4 regions of the Streptomyces sp. NPDC088745 genome follow, and region 1 is predicted to be linked to each of the others. Evidence: riboswitches for the same ligand, from Rfam matches in the RefSeq annotation. Region 1 holds a riboswitch; each other region holds the start of a gene.
What was found. Region 1 has a riboswitch for cobalamin ahead of ACIP93_RS05750 (ribonucleoside-diphosphate reductase subunit alpha). Riboswitches for the same ligand answer to the same signal wherever they lie in the genome.
Positions count from the first base shown of each region.

Region 2: it holds a riboswitch for cobalamin, as region 1 does, so the genes downstream of both, metE (5-methyltetrahydropteroyltriglutamate--homocysteine S-methyltransferase) here and ACIP93_RS05750 (ribonucleoside-diphosphate reductase subunit alpha) in region 1, are expected to answer to the same signal.
Region 3: it holds a riboswitch for cobalamin, as region 1 does, so the genes downstream of both, ACIP93_RS12585 (cobalamin biosynthesis protein) here and ACIP93_RS05750 (ribonucleoside-diphosphate reductase subunit alpha) in region 1, are expected to answer to the same signal.
Region 4: it holds a riboswitch for cobalamin, as region 1 does, so the genes downstream of both, cobN (cobaltochelatase subunit CobN) here and ACIP93_RS05750 (ribonucleoside-diphosphate reductase subunit alpha) in region 1, are expected to answer to the same signal.

Region 1 covers NZ_JBIVLB010000002.1:254,849-257,689, forward strand. Annotated here, with positions in the region: gene ACIP93_RS05735 (carbon starvation CstA family protein) at 1-44, shown strand, start outside; gene ACIP93_RS05740 (YbdD/YjiX family protein) at 41-259, shown strand; gene ACIP93_RS05745 (GNAT family N-acetyltransferase) at 349-882, shown strand; cobalamin riboswitch at 955-1,096, shown strand; gene ACIP93_RS05750 (ribonucleoside-diphosphate reductase subunit alpha) at 1,242-2,841, shown strand, end outside.
Region 2 covers NZ_JBIVLB010000012.1:137,668-140,508, reverse strand. Annotated here, with positions in the region: gene metE (5-methyltetrahydropteroyltriglutamate--homocysteine S-methyltransferase) at 1-1,389, opposite strand, end outside; cobalamin riboswitch at 1,556-1,778, opposite strand; gene ACIP93_RS27625 (glycoside hydrolase family 18 protein) at 2,110-2,841, opposite strand, start outside.
Region 3 covers NZ_JBIVLB010000003.1:743,232-746,072, reverse strand. Annotated here, with positions in the region: gene ACIP93_RS12595 (anion permease) at 8-1,291, shown strand; gene ACIP93_RS12590 (hypothetical protein) at 1,305-1,526, shown strand; cobalamin riboswitch at 1,674-1,813, shown strand; gene ACIP93_RS12585 (cobalamin biosynthesis protein) at 1,850-2,833, shown strand; gene ACIP93_RS12580 (cobyric acid synthase) at 2,830-2,841, shown strand, end outside.
Region 4 covers NZ_JBIVLB010000009.1:107,128-109,968, reverse strand. Annotated here, with positions in the region: gene cobN (cobaltochelatase subunit CobN) at 1-1,345, opposite strand, end outside; cobalamin riboswitch at 1,406-1,542, opposite strand; gene cobG (precorrin-3B synthase) at 1,638-2,841, shown strand, end outside.

The DNA.
Region 1 (2,841 bases):
TGGGCCCGGACGGCCGCCCGCGCAAGGAGGAGAGCACGGTATGACCACGGGCGCGGTGCGCACGGCAGGGCTGCGGCACTGGCTGTCCCGGCTGCGCTGGTACGTCCGCGAGGTGACCGGCGAGGCGGCGTACGACCACTACGTCGCCCACGCCCGCGCGCACGACCCGGACGCCGCGGTCATGACCCGCCGCGCCTTCGAGCGCAGCCGCACCGACGCCCGCGAGGGCGACCCCCGCGACGGCTTCCGCTGCTGCTGAACCGGTCGGAGCGACCGCGGTACGGCCCGGTGTCCCGCCCCTCGACACGGGGTGGGACGCCGGGCCCCCGCCGTTGCACACTGCCCGGCATGGACATGCGCATCCGCATCGCGGAACCCCCCGAATACCCGGCCGTGGGCGAGATCACCGCCCGCGCCTACCTCGACGACGGCCTCCTCGACGGCGGCGAGGACAACACCTACGCGACCACCCTGCGCGACGCCGCCTCCCGCGCCGCGAAGGCCGACCTCCTGGTCGCCGTGGACGCCGACGACACCCTCCTGGGCACCGTCACCTATGCTCCCCAGGGCAGCCCGCTCCAGGACATCGGCGTCCCCGGCGAGGCCGAGTTCCGCATGCTCGCGGTCGCACGGGCGGCCCGGGGGCGCGGGGCGGGCGAGAGCCTCGTGCGGGCCTGTGTCGCCCGCGCACGGGCCGAGGAAGGGGTCGTCCGGCTGGTGATGTCGACCCAGCCGACGATGCTGGGGGCGCACCGGATCTACGAGCGCCTCGGCTTCGTACGGACGCCCGAGCGGGACTGGCAACCGGTGCCCGGACTGGGCCTGCTGACGTACGCACTGGCGCTCCAGCCCGGTGCGCGCGGGGGCTCAGGATCCCGGTGAAACGGGGCCCGTACCCCCTTTAGCCGGGGAAGCGCAACGGCGCGCGACACAACATGTGGTGGGTTCCCCAACGGGGACCCACCACATGTATGCTCGTCCTCGCTGTCGCCGCAGGGGAATCCGGTGAGAATCCGGAACTGTCCCGCAACGGTGTGTCATGTACGCATTTGCGTACCGCCAAGTCCGAGGACCTGCCGACGGTGTGATCCGGCTCGACCGAACCGGATTCCGATACGTCCGGGCTTCGAGGATGAGCCGGTGGACGCCAGGCGACGTGCGCCCTTCTTCCGGGGCGGACGCCTGCTCGCGCGCCCCCGCTCCGCCCCGTGGCCCCGCGCCGAGCGAGGGAGAGCCCCCACGTGACCATCGCGCCAGTCGACCCGGCCACCGCCGAGCAGAGTCAGGACAGTCAGGACGCCCCCGGCACCGCGCTGCTGCGCACCCTGACCGACCTGACCGCCGACCTCACCGACACCGACCCCGGCCGGGTCGCCGCCGCCGCCCTGCGGGGGCGCAACGCGCGCTCGGACGCCGCCGAGCTCCGGGAGCTGGCCACCGAGGCCGCCGCAGGGCTCATCTCCGAGGACCCCGCCTACTCGCGCCTCGCCGCGCGCCTGCTCGCCCGTACGATCCGGGACGAGGCCGCCTCCCAGGGGGTGGGCTGCTTCTCCGGGTCCGTCGCCGTCGGCCACCGCGAAGGGCTCATCGCGGACCGTACGGCCGAGTTCGTCGCCAAGCACGCGGCGGCGCTGGACGAGCTGATCGACCTCGAGGGCGACGACCGCTTCGAGTACTTCGGCCTGCGCACGGTCTACAGCCGCTACCTGCTGCGCCACCCCATCACCCGTCAGGTGATCGAGACCCCGCAGCACTTCATGCTGCGCGTGGCCTCCGGCCTGGCGGCGGACGACAGCGAGCGGGCTCTCGCCGAGGTCGCCTCGCTGTACCGGCTGATGAGCCGTCTGGACTACCTGCCGTCCTCGCCGACGCTCTTCAACTCCGGCACCCGCCACCCGCAGATGTCGTCCTGCTACCTCCTCGACTCCCCGATGGACGAGCTGGACTCGATCTACGACCGCTACCACCAGGTCGCGCGCCTGTCCAAGCACGCCGGCGGCATCGGTCTGTCGTACTCGCGCATCCGCGCCCGCGGCTCCCTGATCCGCGGCACCAACGGCCACTCCAACGGCATCGTCCCGTTCCTGAAGACGCTCGACGCCTCCGTCGCGGCCGTCAACCAGGGCGGCCGCCGCAAGGGCGCGGCCGCCGTCTACCTGGAGACCTGGCACGCGGACATCGAGGAGTTCCTGGAGCTCCGCGACAACACCGGCGAGGACGCCCGCCGCACCCACAACCTCAACCTCGCCCACTGGATCCCGGACGAGTTCATGCGCCGCGTGGACCAGGACGGCCAGTGGTCGCTGTTCTCCCCCGCCGACGTCCCCGAGCTGGTGGACCTGTGGGGCGACGACTTCGACGCCGCCTACCGCAGGGCGGAGGCGCAGGGCCTGGCCAAGAAGTCCCTGCCGGCCCGCGAGCTGTACGGCCGCATGATGCGCACCCTCGCGCAGACCGGCAACGGCTGGATGACCTTCAAGGACGCCTCCAACCGCACCGCCAACCAGACGGCGGAGCCGGGCCACACGGTCCACTCCTCCAACCTGTGCACCGAGATCCTCGAAGTCACCGATGACGGCGAGACGGCCGTCTGCAACCTCGGCTCGGTCAACATGGGCGCCTTCGTCCTGGACAGCGGCGAGATCGACTGGGACCGCCTGGACCGGACGGTCCACACCGCCGTCACCTTCCTCGACCGCGTGGTGGACATCAACTTCTACCCGACCGAGCAGGCCGGCAACTCCAACTCCCGCTGGCGGCCGGTCGGCCTGGGCGCGATGGGCCTCCAGGACGTCTTCTTCAAGCTGAAGCTCCCCTTCGACTCCCCGGAGGCGGCGGCGC
Region 2 (2,841 bases), on a different contig from region 1:
CCGCAGGTCGGCCCGTGCGGTGCGCAGTTCGGCGGTCTGCGGGAAGGAGCCGATCGTGGTGGTGGGGAGGAGGGGGAGGCCGAGTGCGGCGCGCTGGGCGGAGGACCGCTGCTCGTACGGTGCCGAGCGGCGGCCGTCCGCGTCCGTCACGGCGGCGACCCGGGCCCGTACGGCCGGGTCGCGGGTGATGGGGGAATTGGACCGGGAGGCCAAGTCGGCCCGGTTGCGGGCGAGTTCGGCGGTAATGCTGCCGGTGCCCCGGGCGAGGCCCTTCGCCAGGGTGACGACCTCCGCCGTCTTCTGCCGTGCGAAGGCGAGCCAGCGCAGCACCTGCGGGTCGACGTCCCGCTCGGCCGCCGCGTCGACAGGGACGTGCAGCAGCGAGCAGGAGGCGGCCACGTCGACGCACTCGGCCAGGCCGAGGAGCGTGCCGAGGGTGGCGAGGGACTTCTCGTAGTCGTTGATCCAGATGTTGCGGCCGTCGACGACGCCCGCGACCAGCCGCTTGCCCGGCAGCCCGCCCACGGCGGCGAGCGCCTCCAGGTTGGCGGCGGCGGGACCGGTGAAGTCCAGCGCCAGGCCCTCGACCGGGGCCTTGGCGAGCACCGGCAGGGCGTCGCCGAGCCGGTCGAAATAGGAGGCGACGAGGAGCTGCGGGCGGTCGGTGAGCGCGCCCAGGTCGCGGTAGGCGCGGGCGGCGGCGTTCAGTTCGGCCGGGGTGCGGTCCTGGACGAGGGCGGGTTCGTCGAGCTGCACCCAGGTGGCCCCGGCGGCCCGCAGGTCGGCCAGCACCTCGGCGTACACGGGCAGCAGCCGGTCCAGCAGGGTCAGCGGCTCGAAGCCGGCGGCGACGCCCGGGGCGGGCTTCGCCAGGAGGAGGTACGTCACCGGGCCGACCAGCACGGGCCGGGCGGTGTGGCCGAGCGCGAGGGCCTCCGTCAGCGTGCCGACCTGCTGGGACGAGTCGGCGGTGAAGACCGTGTCCGGACCCAGTTCGGGCACCAGGTAGTGGTAGTTGGTGTCGAACCACTTGGTCATTTCCAGGGGGGCCACGTCCTGGTTCCCGCGCGCCATCGCGAAGTACCCGTCGAGGGGGTCGGCGTCGACGGCCGCGCGGTGGCGTGCCGGGACGGCGCCGACCATGACGCTGGTGTCCAGGACGTGGTCGTAGTACGAGAAGTCGCCGGTCGGCACCTCGTGGAGGCCGGCCCCGGCCAACTGCTCCCATGTCGTACGGCGCAGGTCGGCCGCGGTCGCCCGGAGGGCGTCGGCGGTGACCCGTCCCTTCCAGTACCCCTCGACGGCCCTCTTGAGCTCACGGTTCCCGCCCTGGCGGGGGTAGCCGTACACGGTGGCGCGTGCTGCCGCGGCTGCGGACTTCGGTGTCACGGAAATCTCCTTCGCGAGATGACTCCTGAGCACCCCGGCGACGGGACGCGGACGCGAAGGGACGACGAACCGGGCGGGCCGCCGACTCCCTTGCGGGAAAAGGCCGTTCCGCCTGATCTGTACGCCGACCCGCCCACGAGGTCACCGGGATGTCCGCACGCGAGCGGGTCGCGTGCGGGCAACGGGCAGGTCTTCGGACTCGCGGGCACACCCACCGGAACTCCGGCGGATTCCTACTGGCCGTCGCTTCCCAGGTCCGTGCGGACCCAGTGCGTATGACGGCGTTCGTTCCCACTCACCGCTGCGGGGCAGTCCCGGATTCCCACCGGGTTCCCTCTTGCGACGCCGCTGCCTGGCGGGCAGGGCGAACCAGTTGCACGGGCCACGATAGGGGGCGGGAGGGGTGCGCCGGGACCCGGAGCCCGCCTTCCGGACCGTGACGTGGGACACGGGGGCACGCCCCCTCGGTCAGGAGACCTCCCGGGCCGGGGGTGCGCTCGGGCGGGGGAGCACACCGCCACAACCGGGGGCGTGTCCCCGGTCGGGAGCACACCGCCACAACCGGGGGCGTGTCCCCGGTCGGGAGCACACCGCCACAACCGGGGGCGCACCCCGACCGGGAGCACACCGCCACAACCGGGGGCGCACCCCGACCGGGAGCACACCGCCACGGCCGGGAGCGCACCCCGATCGGGAGCGCACCCCCGGCCCCGCGTACGGTCAGCGCCGGCCGAGGCCCCGGTCCAGCGCCCGGTAGAGCTCGCCGTCCGCGGTGTCCGCGTCCAGCGACCAGGCCATCACGCCGCCCAGGCCCCGGGCCCGTACGTACGCGCCCTTGGCGGCGAGGACCAGCGGGTCGTCGTACGTCCACAGGGTGGTGCCGTCGAAGAGCCAGGCGTGACCGCCGAGCAGATCGCGGTGGACCTTGAACTTCCCGGCCTGCACGAGGGGCTTCAGCTCCTTGTAGTCCGCGTAGCCCGCTGCCCACGTGGCGGGGGCGGGGCCGGCGGCGGGCTGGCCGAGGCCGTCGCCGCCGCCGGTGACGCCGGTCCAGCCCTGCCCGTAGAACGGCATGCCGACGACCAGCTTGCGGGCCGGTGCGCCGCGCTTCAGCCAGGACTGGACCGTGCCGTGCACGCTGAAGTCGTTCCGGGCGAAGAGGGCCGACTGCTGGGCGGTCTTCTTCTCGCCGCTGACGTGGAAGTCGTAACCCTGGAGGTTGACGAAGTCGAAGTCCTTCATGATCTTGCGGACCTCGAAACCGGCGTCGATCTTGGCGTCGGCGGTCGGCACGAAGGCGGAGAGTTCGTAGTGCGTGCGCCTCTGCTTGCCGAGCGCGTCGAGCTGGCTGCGGAACTCCCGTACCAGCGCGGTGAAGTTCTGCTTGTCCTCGGGACGGTAGACGGTGTCGGCGTCGCCCTCGGAGCCCGGCCACTCCCAGTCGAGGTCGAT
Region 3 (2,841 bases), on a different contig from region 1:
TGGGTAAATGGAACACATCACGCTCCTTCTCGGAATCGTGATCGTGACCGCTCTCGTGTTCGACTTCACGAACGGTTTCCACGACACTGCCAACGCGATGGCGACCACCATCTCGACCGGCGCTCTCAAGCCCAAGACGGCGGTGGCCATGTCCGCCGTGCTCAACCTCGTCGGTGCCTTCCTCTCCGTGGAGGTCGCCAAGACGATCTCCGGCGGGCTCATCAACGAGAGCGGCATCACCACCGAAGTGATCTTCGCGGCCCTGGTCGGCGCGATCCTCTGGAACCTGTTGACCTGGCTGATCGGCCTGCCGTCCAGTTCCTCCCACGCACTCTTCGGCGGCCTCATCGGCGCCACCCTGATGTCGGTGGGCGCCTCCGGCGTCAACGGCAGCGTCGTCATCACCAAGGTGCTGCTGCCCGCGGTCGCCGCGCCGATCGTCGCCGGTCTCGCCGCCTACCTCGCCACGAAGCTCACCTTCAAGCTGGCGTCCAGGACCGACGAGAAGGCCACCGCCAAGGGCTACCGGGCGGGCCAGATCGCCTCCGCCGGCCTCGTCTCCCTCGCGCACGGCACCAACGACGCGCAGAAGACCATGGGTGTCATCACCCTGGCCCTGGTCACCGGCAACGTGCTGGCCCCCGGCTCGAACCCGCCGATGTGGGTCATCGTCTCGGCCGGCGTCGCCATCGCGCTCGGCACCTACCTCGGCGGCTGGCGCATCATCCGCACCATGGGCAAGGGCCTCACCGACCTCCGGCCGCCGCAGGGCTTCGCCGCCCAGACCGGCGCCGCGACGGTCATCCTGGCCTCCTCGCACCTCGGCTTCTCCCTCTCCACCACCCAGGTCTGCTCCGGCGCCGTGATGGGCTCGGGTCTCGCGCCCAAGGGCGGGGTGGTCCGCTGGTCGACCGCGACCCGGATGTTCGTCGCCTGGGGCCTGACCCTGCCGGCCGCCGGCGCGGTCGCCGCGGCCGCCGAGTTCCTCACCGGTCAGGGCACGTGGGGCGTCACCGCCGTCGCGATCCTGCTGGTCGCGGGCTCCGGTGCGATCTGGATGCTGTCGCGCCGCAAGCCGGTCGACCACACCAACGTCACGGCCGACGACCTCGACGGCGCGGCCGCCCCGGCCGCCGGGCCCGCGGGTGTCGTCACCACCGCGATGGCCGCGGTCACCCCGCCGCCCGCCGGCCTCCTCCCGGCCGGGACCACCCACACGGTCACCGGCGACCTGAAGGCAACCCTCCACTCCCCCACCGCCGACCCGGCCCGCCCGGCCGCATCGGTCTAAGGACACACGCGACATGAACATCGACTGGGCAGCTCTCGGCACCGTGTTCGGCGTCAGCCTCGTGGCCACCGTCTCCCTGGTGGGCCTGTTCACCCTCGGCATCGTGGGCCTCTCCAAGCAGACCGCGGCCGCCGCCACGGGCGGCTCCGCCCCGGTCGCCCGCACGGGCGCGTACGCCTGCTTCGCGCTGTGCGCCGCGGCCGTCGCGTACGGCATCTTCCTGATCGTCTCCTGACAACCCGCGGGGCCCGTCCGCCCCGCCCCCCGACGCCGGAGCAGCCGGCGGGCCGCCGGTCTTCCGGCCCCGCCGGCTGTCGGCCGTTCCGGATCGGCGTCCGCCCCCCGCCTCCCGCAGGTCAACCCCAGGTTGACGGCTGTTCGTGGGGCGTGGTGGACTGCCGGAGCCATTACGGCGGCATGGAGAGGAAGCCGGTGCGAATCCGGCGCGGTCCCGCCACTGTCACGGCCGACCCGACGAGGGTCGTGCCGAAGCCAGGAACTCCCAGCCGCTCGTCACCTCCAACCAGGGCGCGGACCCTGAGTTAAGGACTCGTCGCCATGCCCGGCTGCGGTACCCGCGGTTGCGTCGCCGTGCCCCCGTACGCGTTCGCGCTCGGCGCGGCCCTCGGGATGGCCTGCGACGCCGTGTTCGGCGACCCGCGCCGGGGACATCCGGTCGCCCTCTTCGGGCGTGCCGCGGCCGCCGTCGAACGGGTCCTGTGGCGGGACGACCGGGCGCGGGGCGCGGCGCACACCCTGGTCTGCGTGGGCGGAGCGGCCGGAGCCGCCGCCGTGGCCTCCCGTCTCGTACGCCGCCGCCCCGCCGCGTCCGTCGCGCTGACCGCCGCCGCCACCTGGGCCGTCGTCGGGGGCACGTCGCTGGGGCGCGAGGCCAGGGCGATCGGCGGGGCGCTGGCCGCCGGGGACCTGGAACTGGCCCGGGAGCGGCTGCCGCACCTGTGCGGGCGCGACCCGCAGGCCCTGGACGGGCAGCAGCTCGCCCGGGCGGTCGTGGAGTCCGTCGCCGAGAACACCTCGGACGCGGTGGTGGGCGCGCTGGTGTGGGGTGCGGTCGGCGGTGTGCCCGGCCTTGTCGCGTTCCGGGCGGTGAACACGCTGGACGCGATGGTCGGGCACAAGTCGGCCCGTCACCGCAGGTACGGGTGGGCCTCGGCCCGGCTCGACGACGTGGCCGGCTGGCCCGGCGCACGCCTGACGGCGGCGCTCGCGGTGCTCGCCGGGGACGACGCCCGGGGTGCGGTCAGGGCCTGGCGCGCCGACGCGGCCGCGCACCCCAGCCCCAACGCGGGCCCCGTCGAGGCGTCCTTCGCGGGCGCGCTGGGCGTGCGGCTCGGCGGAACGCTGTCGTACGCGGGGCGGGTGGAGCACCGGGCGGTGCTGAACGGGGAGCGCGGGCGTCCGGTGGACGTGCCCGACATCGAACGTGCGGTGCGGCTGTCGCGCCGGGTGGGCGTGCTGGCGCTGGCCGCGTGTGCGGCGGGGCGGCTGGCGTTCTCGTACGCGAAGGGACGGAACGCATGAGTGGCGGC
Region 4 (2,841 bases), on a different contig from region 1:
CCACGAACATCTCGCCCGGGGCGGGGCCCCAGTGCCGCTCCACGGACTCGCGCAGCTCGGCGGGCAGGGTGGCGAACCAGCGCCGGTAGTCGGCGGCCGGGATGCGCACGGGGTTGCGGGCGAGCTGCTCCTCGGTGAGCCACTCCTGGTCGTGGCCGCCGGCCTCGATGAGGGCGTAGATCAGCTCGTCGCCGTCGCCGGACACCAGGCCGGGGATCTCCTGCGTACCGAAGTCGTACCCCTCCTCCCTCAGGCGGCGCAGCAGGGCGACCGCGCTGGCGGGGGTGTCGAGGCCGACCGCGTTGCCGATCCGGGAGTGCTTGGTCGGGTACGCGGACAGGACCAGCGCGAGCTTCTTCTCGGCGTTGGGGATGTGCCGCAGCCGGGCGTGGCGCACGGCGGTCCCGGCGACGCGGGCGGCGCGCTCGGGGTCGGCGACGTACGACGGCAGGCCGTCCTCGTCGATCTCCTTGAAGGAGAACGGAACGGTGATCAGGCGGCCGTCGAACTCGGGGACGGCGATCTGGGTGGCGGCGTCCAGCGGGGAGACGCCCTCGTCGTTCTCCTCCCAGGCGGCGCGCGGGCTGGTGAGGCACAGCGCCTGGAGGATCGGGACGTCGAGGCCGGTGAGGGCGCCCGCGTCCCAGGACTCGTCGTCGCCGCCCGCGGAGGCCTCGGCGGGGCGGGTGCCGCCGGCCGCGAGCACGGTGGTGACGATGGCGTCGGCGGCGCGCAGCTCCTCGATGAGCTCCGGCTCCGGGGTGCGCAGGGACGCGACGTACAGCGGCAGCGGGCGGGCCCCGGCCGCCTCGATCTCGCCGCACAGGGCGTCGATGAAGGCGGTGTTGCCGCTCATGTGGTGGGCGCGGTAGTAGAGCACCGCGACGGTCGGGCCCTCGACGTCCTCGCGGGCGGTGCGCTCCAGGGGGCCCCAGGAGGGCGCCGGCGCGGGCGACTCGAAGCCGTGGCCGGTGAGCAGCACGGTGTCGGAGAGGAACCGGGCGAGCTGCTCCAGGTTGGCGGGGCCGCCGTGCGCCAGGTAGGCGTGCGCCTCGGCGGCGATGCCGACGGGGACGGTGGAGGCGGCCATGAGCTGGGCGTCGGGGGCCTGTTCGCCGGTGAGGACGACGACGGGGCGGCCGGTGGCGAGGACCTGGTCGAGACCCTCCTGCCAGGCGCGGACGCCGCCGAGGAGGCGCACCACGACGAGGTCGGTGCCGTCCAGGAGGGCGGGCAGGTCCGCCAGGTCGAGGCGGGAGGGGTTGGCGTAGCGGTAGCTGACCGGTCCGTCCGAGGAACGGGCGCTGAGCAGGTCGGTGTCGGACGTCGACAGGAGCAGGATCATGCGGCGTCGGGCCTTCCTCGGGGTGTCCACGCCCCGGGCGGTGTTCGGACTGCTCGAACCAGGTCGAGAAGCTACGGAAGGGAGTTCCTGACTCGCCCGGCCTGGGGCCGGGCTCACAGTGGCGGGACCGCGCCGGAATCGCACCGGGCTTCCTCCCCTGTCGCCTTTCGGTGGCGACTGCCGCCCTGGCGGGCGACGGCGACGGACCGCAGGGTCCGCCACCAGGCATATTAGGCGTACCGGTCAAGGCCCCGGCACCCGGCGGTCGAACAGGAGTCGGCCTCGGGTCGGTATGCTCGCCGCCATGCCCCCGTCCCCCTCTTCGCCGTCGGCCTCCGGTGCGAACTCCGCGCGCACCCGTGGTGACGCGTGCCCCGGGTCCCTGCGGCTGCACCGCGCGGACGACGGGGCGCTGGCGCGGGTGCGGCTGCCCGGCGGCGTCCTGACCGCGGAGCAGGCCGACGTGCTCGGGAAGTTGGCCGGGGAGCTCGGCGAGGGTGACATTCACCTCACTTCCCGGGGCAACGCGCAACTGCGTGCGCTGCCCGCCGACTGCGGCGGTGAACTCGCGCGGCGGCTCGGCGAGTCGGGGCTGCTGCCGTCCGCGCGGCACGAGCGGGTGCGCAACCTGGTGGCGTCGCCGCTGTCGGGCCTGGACGGCCGGGGGAACGCCGATGTGGGGCCGTGGCTGGCGGAGTTGGACGCGCTCCTGTGCGCGAGCGGGCGGGCCGTCGCCCTGTCCGGCCGGTTCCTGTTCGCGCTGGACGACGGGCGCGGTGACGTGGACGCGCTCGGTGCGGACGTGACGCTGCTCGCGCAGGGTGACGGGAACGCGCTGCTGCGTGTCGGCGCTGCCGCCGACGCGGTGCGCGTCCCGGGCGCGTGGGCGGCCCGTGCGGCCCTGGTGGCTGCCGAAACCTTTCTGGACAGTGCGCCGGACGCGGGCACCTGGCGGGTCGCCGAGCTGCCGGCGGGCCCGGACGTGCTGCTGGCACAGGTGGCGCGGAAGCTGGCTGCCGCCCCTGCGCGGACGCCGGGCGCGGTCCTGGCGGGTGCGGCCCGCACCCGGGCTCCGGCACGGCCGCGCGAGGCCGCCGCGCCCGGGTTCGGCGTCGTCACCGGGGGTGCGCCCGGCGCGGCGGCACTGTCGGTGGGGGTGCCCCTGGGACGTGTCGCCGCCGCACAGTGGCGGCTGCTGGCCGACACGGCGCGCAGCCAGGGCGACGGCACGCTGCGCCTGACGCCGTGGCGCGGGGTCGTCGTGCCGGGGGTCGCCCCCGGGCGGGCCGCCGCGCTGCTCGACGCCCTGGGCGCCGCCGGGCTGGTCACCGGCCCCGGCTCGCCCTGGAGCGGCGTCGGGGCGTGCATCGGACGGCCCGGCTGCGCGAAGTCGCTGTCCGACGTGCGGGCCCTGGCGGGGGCCGCCGTGGGCCCCGTGGGAACGCTTCCTGTCTACTGGTCGGGCTGCGCGCGCCGGTGCGGGCACCCGCACGGCG